One region of the Shewanella sp. ISTPL2 genome, then DNA from elsewhere that is predicted to be linked to it. Evidence: predicted binding sites of a transcription regulator. Region 1 holds the regulator's gene; each other region holds the start of a gene.

Region 1 (3,197 bases):
GTAACGCAGGGATACGGCATTCGAAAACTGCACGAAGTTATGTCGACCTAAGAACAAAATCATCAAGCACTTGCGCAGCCAAGTCGGGTTTTCCCGCTCAAATACGGCCGCCTTCATAGTGTCGTCTTCTTTCCCTGGCGTGCGACCCCAATACAAGCTCACGGGTACCAGTTGAATATCTAATTCAGGACGTTCCTTATGCACGGCTAACAAACGCATAAAGCATTCGAGGAAAGGCTCATTACCAGCACGTTCGCCAAACAGTGGCTTACGTCCTTGAAGACAGACAACCCGAGGCGCAGTCACACCATTAGCCACTAGAGGCTCATAAGGGCTTGGTAAACCTAACTTAGCCGTTATTTCGCTCAAAGCAGCGATGTCACTGAGTGATTCTGTTTTCATCACATAAACAAGGGGTCTGGAAGCATCCAGATTCAGATCGGCAAAGGGATCCTGAGGCACCACAATAGTGTGCACTAAGTGTTTTTGGATCCAACGTAATGATTTCAACCAAAGAGAGTCGTGTTTAGGCATTATTCTTATGCAATTAAGTGCGTTTACTAGCCCGATAGAATACCAGACTATGGGCAATATTCGCTAATTCTCTCCAATATAGCTAAAAAGTGGTTAATACTTGCGCTGCAAATAATACTGTATATACTAACAGTAACTGTATAGAAAAACAGGAAACACCATGAGACCTTTGACGCCACGCCAAGCTGAAATTTTAGAGCTAATTAAACGAAATATTGCCGATACAGGCATGCCACCCACTCGGGCAGAAATCGCAACCCGTTTAGGTTTTAAGAGCGCCAATGCGGCTGAAGAACACCTTAAAGCGTTGGCAAAAAAGGGCTGCATTGAGATCATGCCAGGCACATCTCGGGGCATTCGTCTGCCTGCGGAAATCGAAGATTTGACTGAAACAGGTTTACCGCTCATCGGCCAAGTGGCCGCGGGTGAACCTATCCTCGCCCAAGAACATGTTGAACAGTACTACCAAGTCGACCCAAGCATGTTCCATCCCGCCGCCGATTTTTTACTGCGAGTAAAGGGCGACAGCATGAAGAATATCGGCATTCTCGAAGGTGATTTGCTGGCAGTTCATAAAGTAGAACAAGCTAGGAATGGTCAAGTGGTTGTCGCTAGAGTCGATGACGATGTCACTGTTAAACGTTTCGAAAAAAAAGGTAATGTGGTCTATCTACATGCCGAAAATGAAGATTACTCCCCGATTAAAGTGGATTTAGGCTTCCAAAGTTTAACAATTGAAGGACTCGCCGTCGGTGTGATCCGTAATGGAGATTGGCTATGAATAAACTACTTGGCAATGCCCCCCGCCATCCGGGCTTGTGGCTCGATGAAGTCCGTGATGCCGACTATGACTGGCACCATGCGCCTATCGCCTGTATGCCAACTAAGACTCAAGGTCGCCAAGAATTAATTCATCTGAGTGCACAACTCGCTCAGTTAAGCCAACAGGGCCGTTGGTTAGTGCTCATCAACCCACCAAGTATTGGCTACAAGCAAATGCTCGCCAGTGCAGGTGTGCGTATGGATAGAGTTTTGCTGGTACATGCTAAAGATGAAGTCGAAACCCTGTGGGCGATGGAAAAAGCCCTGACAAGTGGTACGTCCAGTGCAGTCATTACTTGGACTCAATCATTAGATGCGCGGGATAATCGACGCCTACAAATCGTGGCTAAAAGTGCCCGAGCTATGGGCATAGTGCTTGAAGACGTAAACAGTCACTTACATGCAGACGTACGTATTGAGCAAGGCAATCTCTTCGGTCAGCAATCTTTTTTTAGCGCTGTACACTAAATATTCATTTAATTTTTTACCTTGAAAGCCGCCTCACCTATGAATGTGAGGCTTTTTTTTGGCAATTTTTCAGATAATTAGATAAATAAGTGATCTTGATCAATATTTAAACAGCAAGTATGGTTGGTTAAGTCGGTGATGATATATCACCTTCCGTGGTCAATGAATCGAGTATTTATCGAACTCGAAGCGCCACTAAAAATAGAGAACAGATTTATTTCAGCAGTATGTGCCAGCGTGGCTAATTACCAGCAGTAACAATACTTGATTAAAAGTAACAGCCGCCAACGCACGTTGAAGTCAAAAAAGCTTTTTTGGGAACTGAAGAGTTTGCATAGAGTTGAGACTTACTGTGTTGCTCTTCTTTGTAGTTGCTATTCGCAATTGGCAGAGGAGAAGTCTTGTGAAGCAATTGTTGTATTGTTTACTCGTGGTGCTTTTCGCACCACCGTTGACCGCCGCGGACATGCGGTTCAACATGACCCCTGGCGTGACCGAGATCAGTGGTAAGGTTTATCACTTGCACATGACCATCTTGTATATCTGCTGCGCAATAGGCCTAGTGGTCTTTGGCGTCATGATTTACGCCATGATCAACCACAGAAAATCCAAAGGCGCTGTCGCGTCCCACTTTCACGAAAGCACTAAAGTTGAAATCGCTTGGACGATTCTGCCATTTATCATTTTGATCTTAATGGCGATTCCAGCGACAAAAACTTTAATCGCAATGGAAGATCCCAGTAACGCCGATCTCACCGTAAAAGTCACGGGTTCCCAATGGAAATGGCATTACAGCTATTTCGATCAAGATATTGATTTTTATAGCATACTGACAACACCCAGAGCACAAATCGAAGGCACCGAAACCAAGGGTGAAAACTATCTATTGGAAGTCGATAAACCGCTCGTTCTACCGATAAACCGCAAAATCCGCTTTCTGATGACTTCAGAGGATGTCATCCATTCTTGGTGGGTGCCCGCCTTTGCCATTAAGAAAGATGCCAATCCAGGATTTATCAATGAGGCCTGGACTCGCATCGACAAACCCGGCATTTACCGTGGTCAATGCGCCGAGCTCTGCGGTAAAGACCATGGTTTTATGCCTATCGTAGTACAAGCGTTACCCGAAGCCGAGTTTGAGGCTTGGGTCACAGAGCAGAAACAAGCCGCAGGTGCTGCGGCTGAAGCCGCTCAAGCCGCTTTATCACAAACCCTAAGTAAAGAAGAGTTGATGACTCAAGGTGAACAAGTTTACCTCGGGCACTGCGCAGCCTGCCACCAGCCCAATGGCGAAGGGTTGCAAGGCGTATTTCCGCACCTTAAAGGTAGCCCGATTGCAACGGGACCGCTCAGCGGCCACCTTGAAATTGTGC
Region 2 (3,197 bases), on a different contig from region 1:
AGAATATGAACTCGCATCAACCCAATTGATTGAGCTAGGACAAATTGCGAGGGAAAGTTTAAGCCAGATCCGCCACACAGTGTCAGACTACAAACACAAGGGCCTAGAGAGTTGCGTGACGCAGCTTTGTAAATCCTTAAGGGATAAAGGCTTAAGTGTCGAGCTCAGTGGTGAGCTACCCAAGCTAGGTGCAAGCACAGAAAGCCAACTGAGTTTGATCCTCACCGAACTTATTAATAATATTCTCCGCCATAGCGGTGCAAGTGAATGCTCTATCCACTTTTCTAAGCAATCAGACCGCCTGCTGCTCGAAGTCAAAGACAATGCCGCGGCCAAACCTTTTATAGAGGGTAATGGCCTCACAGGTATACGCGAGCGTCTCGACAGTTTAGGTGGCAGCTTGAGCTATAATCTCGAACAGGGATATACCTTTACCGTCAGTTTACCTTTGCAGGGAGCAACACATTAATGAAGATTTTATTGGCGGAAGATCAAGCTATGGTGCGAGGAGCACTCGCCGCACTCCTCACGCTTGCAGGGGGTTTTAGTATCACCCAAGCGAGTGACGGCGACGAAGCTCTAAGCTTACTCAAACAGCAAAGCTTTGATCTCTTGCTAACGGATATCGAAATGCCCGGCCGCACAGGCTTAGAGTTGGCCACATGGTTAAAGGAGCAACATAGCCAAACCAAGATAGTGGTCATTACCACCTTCGGCCGTGCGGGCTATATTAAACGTGCCATCGAAGCGGGTGTGGGCGGCTTTCTGCTTAAAGATGCGCCCTCGGAAACCTTAGTCAACGCGATTCAACAAGTGATGGCAGGAAAACGAGTGATCGATCCTGAACTTGCCATGATGGCGATTGGCGATGTCGACCCACTCAACGACAAAGAACGCCGCGCTCTTCGCCTCGCTAGCGAAGGCAAATCCACCTCCGACATCGCCGAAACTCTTTTTATCGCCGAAGGGACTGTTCGCAACTACCTCTCAGAAGCCATAGCCAAACTCAATGCCAGTAATCGAATCGATGCAGCCCGCATTGCCAAGCAAAAAGGCTGGTTGTAATAACACTCACAGTTAACCACGCTTTCAGCCTAACGATATCTTATCAACAATTTTGTGGTCTTAAGGCCACAGAAGGATATTAGCTATGCTTCCAAACAAAATTTGATAACACCCTAATTCCCCTTGAGATTGCCTTACGCTTATTCTCTGTTAATATATGTATAAATTCACAGTGATTGAGTGCTAACGACTTGCAGCAATTGGATCTTGTTCCGATCACCGACCTCAAAGGCGTCGCCAAAAAGGTCGCGGAGAAACTCGCAAAGCTCGGCATCACAACAGTACAAGATCTGCTGTTTCACTTACCCCTGCGCTACGAAGATAGAACCCAAATCTATCCCATTGCCGCCCTCAGCCTAGGCGGTTATGGCACTATAGAAGCTGAAATCCAATCGACACAAATCATCCAAGGCCGCAAGCGCATGCTGGTCTGCAATGTGCGCGACGATACGGGCAGCTTAAGCCTGCGCTTCTTTAACTTTTCCGTTGCTCAGCGTAATGCCATGCAAAATGGTTTGATAATCCGCGCCTATGGTGAAGTGCGCCGTGGTAGTCATCAAGCTGAGATAGTGCATCCAGAATATAAAGTGGTGTATCCCGGTGAAGATGTTCACCTGAGCGATACCCTAACGCCGATTTATCCCACGACTGAGGGCTTAAAACAGGCGAGTTGGCTAAAGCTGACCGAGCAAGCCTTGGTATTGCTAGAAGAAGGTGGCTTAACTGAGCTGCTGCCACCACAATTGCAACCTAACAACATCAGCCTTAAACAAGCGCTACAGACGCTACATCGCCCTCCTGCGGGGATCTCTCAGTTCGATTTAGAGCTAGGTCAACACCCAGCCCAGCAACGACTCGTGCAGGAAGAATTACTCGCCCACAATCTCAGTATGTTACGCCTAAGGCAGCGCAGTAATTTAGATGCCGCTGTCACCATGCAGGCCACGGGGCAGTTGCTCAATCCCTTCCTCGCGGCTCTGCCCTTTAAGCCGACTGGCGCCCAGCAAAGAGTCGTGGCTGATATAAGCAAAGATTTAGAAAAGCCGCACCCTATGATGCGCTTAGTGCAAGGGGATGTTGGCTCAGGCAAAACCTTAGTCGCGGCGATGGCTGCGCTGCAAGCGATCGAAAACGGTTATCAAGTTGCCATGATGGCACCGACTGAGCTATTGGCCGAACAACATGCAACTAACTTTGCCGCTTGGTTTGAGCCACTCGGACTTAAAGTCGGTTGGCTGGCGGGCAAACTCAAAGGTAAGGCCAGAACCCAATCCCTTGCGGATATTGAATCCGGCGCAGCCCAAATGGTGATTGGCACCCATGCCATCTTCCAGCAGCATGTGGTCTTTAGCAAACTCGCGTTAATTATTATCGATGAGCAACACAGATTCGGCGTACACCAACGCTTAGGCCTGCGGGAAAAGGGCGTGAGCCAAGGTTTCCACCCGCATCAATTGATCATGACAGCCACACCCATTCCCCGCACGCTGGCGATGACGGCCTATGCAGATCTCGACACGTCCATTATCGATGAACTGCCGCCGGGGCGAACTCCAGTAACCACAGTGGCGATTGCTGATTCACGCCGCAACGAAGTGCTTGAACGGGTGCGTAACGCCGTCATCACAGATAAACGTCAGGCCTATTGGGTGTGTACTCTGATTGAAGAATCCGAAGTGCTCGAATGCCAAGCCGCCGAAGACACAGCCGAAGAACTGCGCCTCGCCCTGCCCGAGCTCAATATTGGCCTAGTGCATGGCAGGTTGAAGAGCGCCGAGAAACAGCAAATCATGGCCGACTTTAAGGCAGGCATTATTCATCTACTGGTAGCGACAACCGTGATTGAAGTGGGCGTCGACGTGCCGAATGCCAGCCTGATGATCATTGAAAACCCTGAACGTTTAGGTCTAGCACAGCTGCATCAACTGCGCGGACGAGTCGGTCGAGGCGCCATCGCAAGCCATTGTGTGTTACTCTACAAGGCGCCGTTGAGCCATACCGCCACCCAAAGACTGAGTGTACTCAGACAAAGCAATGATGGTTTCATCATAGCGCAGAAAGATTTAGAAATTCGTGGCCCAGGTGAAGTGCTTGGCACTAAGCAGACGGGACTGGCTGAGCTCAAAATTGCC
Region 3 (3,197 bases), on a different contig from region 1:
CTCGGCGCCCATCAATACAACCTATCGTTGGCTAGGTGAATCACTCAACGCCTTCCAACGGCATTATCCCAATATTGATATCGATTTAAGTCTGTCGAACATGAATATCGATGTCAGTGAAAACGCCATCGATATCGCCTTTCGAGTGGGCGAACCTAAAGATCCCGATTGGATTGCAAGGCCACTTACCACGATTAGCTTTGTACTTTGCACCAGCACATCGGCAACGCAGTGGCATGCGCTGCAATCCATTGAAGAGCTGGATCAGCATCCGGTTATCATCGCCAAGCCCACAAAAACGTGGCGTTTACAGCACAATAGCACAGGGCAAAATGTCGAGTTTGAACCAAGGGGGAATATCAAATTAGCCGTCGATGATATGGCGATTGCCTGTCAGGCCGTGGTGGCGGGGCTTGGGATTGGACTCATACCCATCAGCATGGCGAGTGAACAGATACGAAGTGGCAAACTCATTCAAATACTGCCCGAGTGGCAAGGTATTCCGCGTACCGCCTACTTGATGTATCGCGATCGAGACAACCTGCCCTTACGAGTCAGACTGTTAATTGATTTTATGTTGGCGAATCCACCCGAGGCTTATTGAGCCAATGCAGGCATGAGTCTGCGGCTTATCGACTCAATAAACGGCTAGAGTGCTAAATCCAGCTGAGTCTGGCCGTTTAAGCTTGTGGCGACGACAAGAGTAGAATCAGTAAGGCCAACTGAAATCCCCAATAGACGAATGCCGCGGCCTTCTTGCCTTTCCATAGCCTGTGCGAGTAGCTCATAGAACATTACAATCGAGACTTCATCGCTCCGGTGCTCAATTGTAGTCTGCTTGAAATCGTTAAACTTAAGTTTGACCACCTGTTTATGTATTTTGCGTTCCTTAGCACTGCGACTTAAACGCAACGACAGTTCTTGGATCAAACTCGGCATCACCTGCTGGCACTGCTCTAAGCTATAAATATCCTTTGCTAATGTGGTTTCAACCCCCACTGATTTGCGCTCTCTGTCGGCAGAAATCCCCCGTTCATCTATGCCTTGGGAACGCTCAATCAACACACCACCAAACTTACCGAATCGCGCTAAGAGCTCAGGTTTAGAATAAGCTTGCACATCACCACAGGTATTGAGCCCGAGCGAAGAGAGCTTTTCTGCGGTGACTTTACCAACACCGGGAATTTTACGCAGCGATAAGGTCTTAACAAACTCAGAAAGCGTCTCTGGCGCAATGACATATTGGCCGTTTGGCTTGTTCAGATCCGAGGCGACCTTAGCTAAAAATTTTACTGGCGCGATACCCGCCGATGCGGTTAAACCCGTTTCGGCTAAGATATCGCGACGAATCGCTTGGGCAATCAAGGTCGCTGAGCCCTTATATTGCTGGCACTCACTCACATCCAAATAAGCTTCATCTAAGGAAAGCGGCTCAATTAATTGGGTATAGCGAGAAAATATTTCACGAATTTGTAGCGACACTTCTTTGTAAACCTGCATCCGGCCTGGTACTAAAATCAGCTCAGGGCACAACTTAAAGGCATAAGCCGTTGCCATTGCTGAACGTACACCGAATTTACGTGCCTCGTAACTGCAAGTACTGATAACACCGCGACGGTCGCTACTCCCCCCCACGGCTAAAGGCTTGCCACGGTACTCAGGAAAGTCGCGCATTTCCACTGCAGCAAAATAGCAGTCCATATCGATATGAATAATTTTTCGCACGTTGAATTCCTCCAATGCCAAAATACTGTATATAAAAACAGTAATCAAGTATTCCTGATAGATTTGGGCCAATAAGATGTGGCCTAGCGCTGGAAAAGAGAACAAGACAAGTGTGAGGAACAACAGACATGCTTAATAACTGAGTTTCCTAGGCCATTACACTCAGTGGCCTAGGTATTTACTCAACCTAACAATCTAAGGCTCACATCTTAGTTTGCAGGTAGTTTTGCAATCCAACACGGTCAATAAGCCCAAGTTGTTTTTCGAGCCAATACATATGGTCAGACTCTGTATCGTCGAGTAATACTTCGAGGATTTCGCGGGTCTGGTAATCTTGCTTCTGCTCACACAGTGCAATCACTTTGCGCAAATCGTCCGCGACCTTGTATTCATAGGCAAGATCATTACGTAGCATCTCTTCTACATCTTTACCTATGTTCAATGCCTCACGGGCGGCAACATTGGGTGTACCTTCGAGGAATAAAATGCGCTGCACTAATTTGGCTGCATGGGCTTTCTCATCATCTGACTCATGGGCGATACGCTCATAGAGTTCATTCAGGCCCCAATCTTCATACATATGGGCATGGACAAAATACTGATCCATTGCCGAGAGTTCTCCCGTTAGGAGTCGATTTAACGCATCGATGACGTCTTTATCGCCTTTCATATCTTGCTCCTATTGGTCGCTAATTTGCGATAGTAGATAATTTTGAATACCGGTTAGCGTAATGAGCTCTTGCTGCGACTCAAGCCAATCTAAGTGCTCTTCTTCGTCTTCGAGAATATCTTCCAGCAGATCGCGGCTCACATAGTCCTGTTCAGCTTCACACAAGCTGATCGCATCACGCAGCAATGTAAGCTGCTCTTGCACCATGGCCAGATCGCAATCGAGCATCTCTTGGCTATGTTCACCAATGCGAAGTTTTTCGAGTTGTTGCAGATTAGGCAGACCTTCCAAAAACAGCACTCGCTCGATGAGCTTATCGGCGTGCTTCATATCTTGGATGGATTTTTTGTATTCGACGTGGTTTAACTTCTCTAAGCCCCAATGTTTAAACATGCGGGCATGGAGGAAATATTGATTGATGGCGGTCAACTCACAGGTAAGCACCCGATTCAGTTGCCCAACCACTTTAGGATGACCTTTCATAAGTTACTATCCTTGGTAAGCGTGAAAAGATTGATCTAAATCAAGCTTCTAGCCTAGTACAATTTATCGACCAACTCAAATTATCTTTATATTTCACTCACTTAATGATGAAAAGCATTCTCATTCCTGCTTAGATTAACTTGCTATCCCACTCTAATCCCAAGGATAAATCTCAAATGATTAACCCGTGTAAGAAAATACGAGGCAAAAAAATAGCCCCCTAAATCGGAGGCTATGATCGAATCAAGACTATTTAGATAATGCGGTCTTTCGTTAACTTTTCACGACGCGCTTCTTCAGCGGCCATACGACGTTTACG
Region 4 (3,197 bases), on a different contig from region 1:
TGATTAAATGCCGCCACCGAAGCCCCAACCCGCCCCAACTCTAAACCTGTTAGTTCAGCTCGCGCGAGGGCGAACTCCCATAATTGAGTATGACTAAAAATATCCCACACCAGACGGCTGTCAGTAAGATTGTAATGCGCTAATGCTTGTTTGTGGGCCTTAAACAGCTGATCAATTTCTTCAACGCGATTATCCACGTTATGAATGGCCTTGCCTTCACCTAATAATTTCCGCGAAACAAATTCCAACGAAAACCGCTCAAAATGATAGAAAGCGGCTTTAAGCCAATCGATACCATCGAGTACCACACGGCCCGGTAAAACTAAGGTTTCTGGCCGAAATTTATTATCGACTTTCCACTCAAGCTTTGCCCCGCCGCGGCCAATGGTGAGCGGAATACGATGTAATAATGCACGGCGTGACAATAGCGCGAGATCGAAACTCACCACTGACCAACCGATAATAAAGTCAGGATCAAACTCATGGAACCACGCGATTAATCGATGAATGAGTGCAGCCTCATCGGCCACCCATTCAATATATTCGGGAGAGTTTGATTCAGCCTCACCCACCATAATCACTTTTTCATAAGTCTGCTTGAGACTGTCTTGCTCTTCGTCTCGGCCACTGTATTGACCATATAGTGCAACTGAATAGAGTAAACCTTCAAAACTACATTCAAAATCCAGTGAAATACAGCGCAAATGTACAGCCGTTAAAGGGGCAATACTCTTAGCCCGCTCGGCGATAAACACGGGCAGCGAGTTAGCCTCAAGACTGTCGCTAGTCGGCGCAGAGAAATGCCCTAAAAACGCCACATCAAGTGCCACAAACCGCTCGATTAAATAACGCTGTTCAGGGCGAATGTCGGCTTCAAATAAAGGGATGTCGGCATCTTTAGCGATGCGCTGTAAGGTACGTAAACTATTGCTAGATTTAGCATAAACACCACTAACCGCGCCGCCTTTAAAGCTTTTGAGTGCTAACGGTACAAACCGCAATGCTTGACCCGGCGTTTGCAACTGCAAAGCCGTGACATCAGTTTGATGACAAAAACAAATGTGTTCAGTGCCTTGCACTTCCACCAGCACAGGGCCTTGGGCGGTAGCCAGATAATACTGCAACACTAAACTCCCATGACGATGAATCGCATGGCGTGTTAAGACTCGACCTTGTACACTAACGGCCGCGGTAGCCTCTGACTTCATCACATGGGTTCCCAAATCGCATAGCTAGTCAATTTAGATGGTTCCTCAATTTAAATGCCGCCAAATGGCAGAAAAGTTTCTTAGGCTATGCAATCACTGTTATTATGTACAGCATTAATTCGATAAAGTAGTGACGCATGTTACCTGACAATGTAAAAACCCAGATCCGCGCCATCTATAAGGATATCGCTACCGCCTTGCCTAATTTTAGGCCGCGCCGCGAACAAAACTATATGGTGGCGGAAATCTCTAAGACCCTCGCCGGCGACTATGATAAAGATAGGCGCATCATTGTGGTCGAAGCAGGCACTGGGATCGGTAAATCATTGTCTTACATCCTCGGTACCATTCCACTGGCATTAGCGAGCAAGAAAAAGGTCTGCATCGCTACCGCAACCGTCGCCTTGCAAGAACAATTACTGCATAAAGATTTACCCTTTTTTCTTGAGCAATCCGGCTTAAATTTCCGTTTTGGCTTAGTTAAAGGTCGACAACGTTATGTATGTCTATCGAAACTGGCGATGCTCATCGGTGACGACAACAGTACACAAATGGCCATGTGGCAAACTAAACCTGACAATAGCCAAGTGGCTATGATGCATGGCCTGTTAAAAGACTATAACGAAGGTCGCTGGAACGGCGAAATCGATACCTTAGCCGTGCCGCTGCCCGATCACCTGTGGCAACAAATCGCCTGCGACAAACACAGCTGTCATCGTCAAGTCGCCAGCCACAGAAATTGCCCGTTCCATAAAGCCCGCGAAGATGTTGATACCTGGGACGTGCTCATCGCCAACCACAGCTTGTTATTTGCCGATTTAGAATTAGGTGGCGGCGTGATTTTGCCCGATCCCGAAGACGTGTTTTATGTTATCGACGAGGCACATCACTTACCGATTGTGGCGAGGGATTTCTCCAGTGCGCAGGCCACGCTGAGGGGTGCCTGCGACTGGCTCGAAAAAATTGGTAAAACCTGCGCAAAGTTACAAAACCAAATAAAGAGCAACAATATCATTGCCCCCGCGCAGGCGATGCAAGATCATTTAGGCGATCTTATCGCCCAGCTCAATCAAGTGGCCCACTACTGCGATACCCAGACAAAGCACTTTGCCAATCCTGAAAACCGTCTGCGTTTTGAGCACGGCAAACTGCCGGACTCATTACTCATTCTCGCCGAAAACCTCGCTGTTACCTCTAATCTAGCCCTCAAACAGTTTAATAAAATGCTGTCACTGCTGGCCGAAGCGATTAAAGATGGCGACATTCCTAAACATCAATCCGAAGCGCTATTGGCCGAAACTGGATTTATGCTGCAAAGGCTCGAGAATCTACAAAAATTGTGGAAGATGATGGCCAAGGAAGATAAACATAAAGGTGCACCTATGGCGCGCTGGGTTGAGCTCATCACAGGTAAACAAGTGGATTATCTGTTTAGCGCCTCACCTATCGAAGTCGGCTTTATGCTGGAATCCATGCTGTGGCAAAAGGCCGCAGGCGTAGTCTTATGTAGCGCCACGCTGCGCGCACTCAATAACTTTGACCATTTCGTGCATCAAGTAGGTTTGTCACTCAACGATGGCAGTCGTTATTTAGCCTTACAATCGCCCTTCGATTACCCCAATAATGCGACACTTTATTTACCCAAAATGCGCACTGAGCCGACGGATGATGCCTATACGGCTGAACTTGCCGAACAAATCATCACCCTTATTGAAGGCGAAATGGCAACCTTAGTGCTATTCGCCTCCTACTGGCAGATGGAAAAAGTGGTTGAATTACTTGAAGGTAAACTCACCACTGAGCTACTTATCCAAGGCAATGCGCCACGGCAACAATTGTTAGAGAATCATAAAGCTAAATGCGATAAGGGCGAACCAAGTATCTTGTTCGGCACAGGCAGTTTCTCTGAAGGTCTCGACTTACCCGGCGATTATCTGACTAACTTGATCGTCACTAAACTGCCCTTTGCCGTGCCAACTTCGCCCGTTG

The links. The regulator LexA, encoded in region 1, represses DNA repair genes until DNA is damaged. The targets are predictions, from matches to a motif close to TACTGTATNNNNATACAGTA.
Region 2: a site for LexA is predicted at 1,221-1,240, ahead of recG (ATP-dependent DNA helicase RecG). Genes of this name have one in related genera too.
Region 3: a site for LexA is predicted at 1,749-1,768, ahead of dinB (DNA polymerase IV). Genes of this name have one in related genera too.
Region 4: a site for LexA is predicted at 1,303-1,322, ahead of dinG (ATP-dependent DNA helicase DinG). Genes of this name have one in related genera too.

What each region holds. Positions count from the first base shown of each region.
Region 1 is NZ_JAAPAV010000002.1:212,349-215,545, reverse strand. Features, by position in the region: gene plsB (glycerol-3-phosphate 1-O-acyltransferase PlsB) at 1-534, opposite strand, end outside; gene lexA (transcriptional repressor LexA) at 695-1,315, shown strand; gene HUB64_RS22790 (cell division inhibitor SulA) at 1,312-1,824, shown strand; gene coxB (cytochrome c oxidase subunit II) at 2,228-3,197, shown strand, end outside.
Region 2 is NZ_JAAPAV010000001.1:3,756,587-3,759,783, forward strand. Features, by position in the region: gene HUB64_RS16465 (sensor histidine kinase) at 1-469, shown strand, start outside; gene HUB64_RS16470 (DNA-binding response regulator) at 469-1,065, shown strand; gene recG (ATP-dependent DNA helicase RecG) at 1,257-3,197, shown strand, end outside.
Region 3 is NZ_JAAPAV010000001.1:2,314,425-2,317,621, reverse strand. Features, by position in the region: gene HUB64_RS10245 (LysR family transcriptional regulator) at 1-604, shown strand, start outside; gene dinB (DNA polymerase IV) at 649-1,725, opposite strand; gene bfr (bacterioferritin) at 1,928-2,395, opposite strand; gene bfr (bacterioferritin) at 2,405-2,878, opposite strand; gene nqrM ((Na+)-NQR maturation NqrM) at 3,132-3,197, opposite strand, start outside.
Region 4 is NZ_JAAPAV010000001.1:1,074,948-1,078,144, reverse strand. Features, by position in the region: gene HUB64_RS04835 (DNA polymerase II) at 1-1,208, opposite strand, end outside; gene dinG (ATP-dependent DNA helicase DinG) at 1,346-3,197, shown strand, end outside.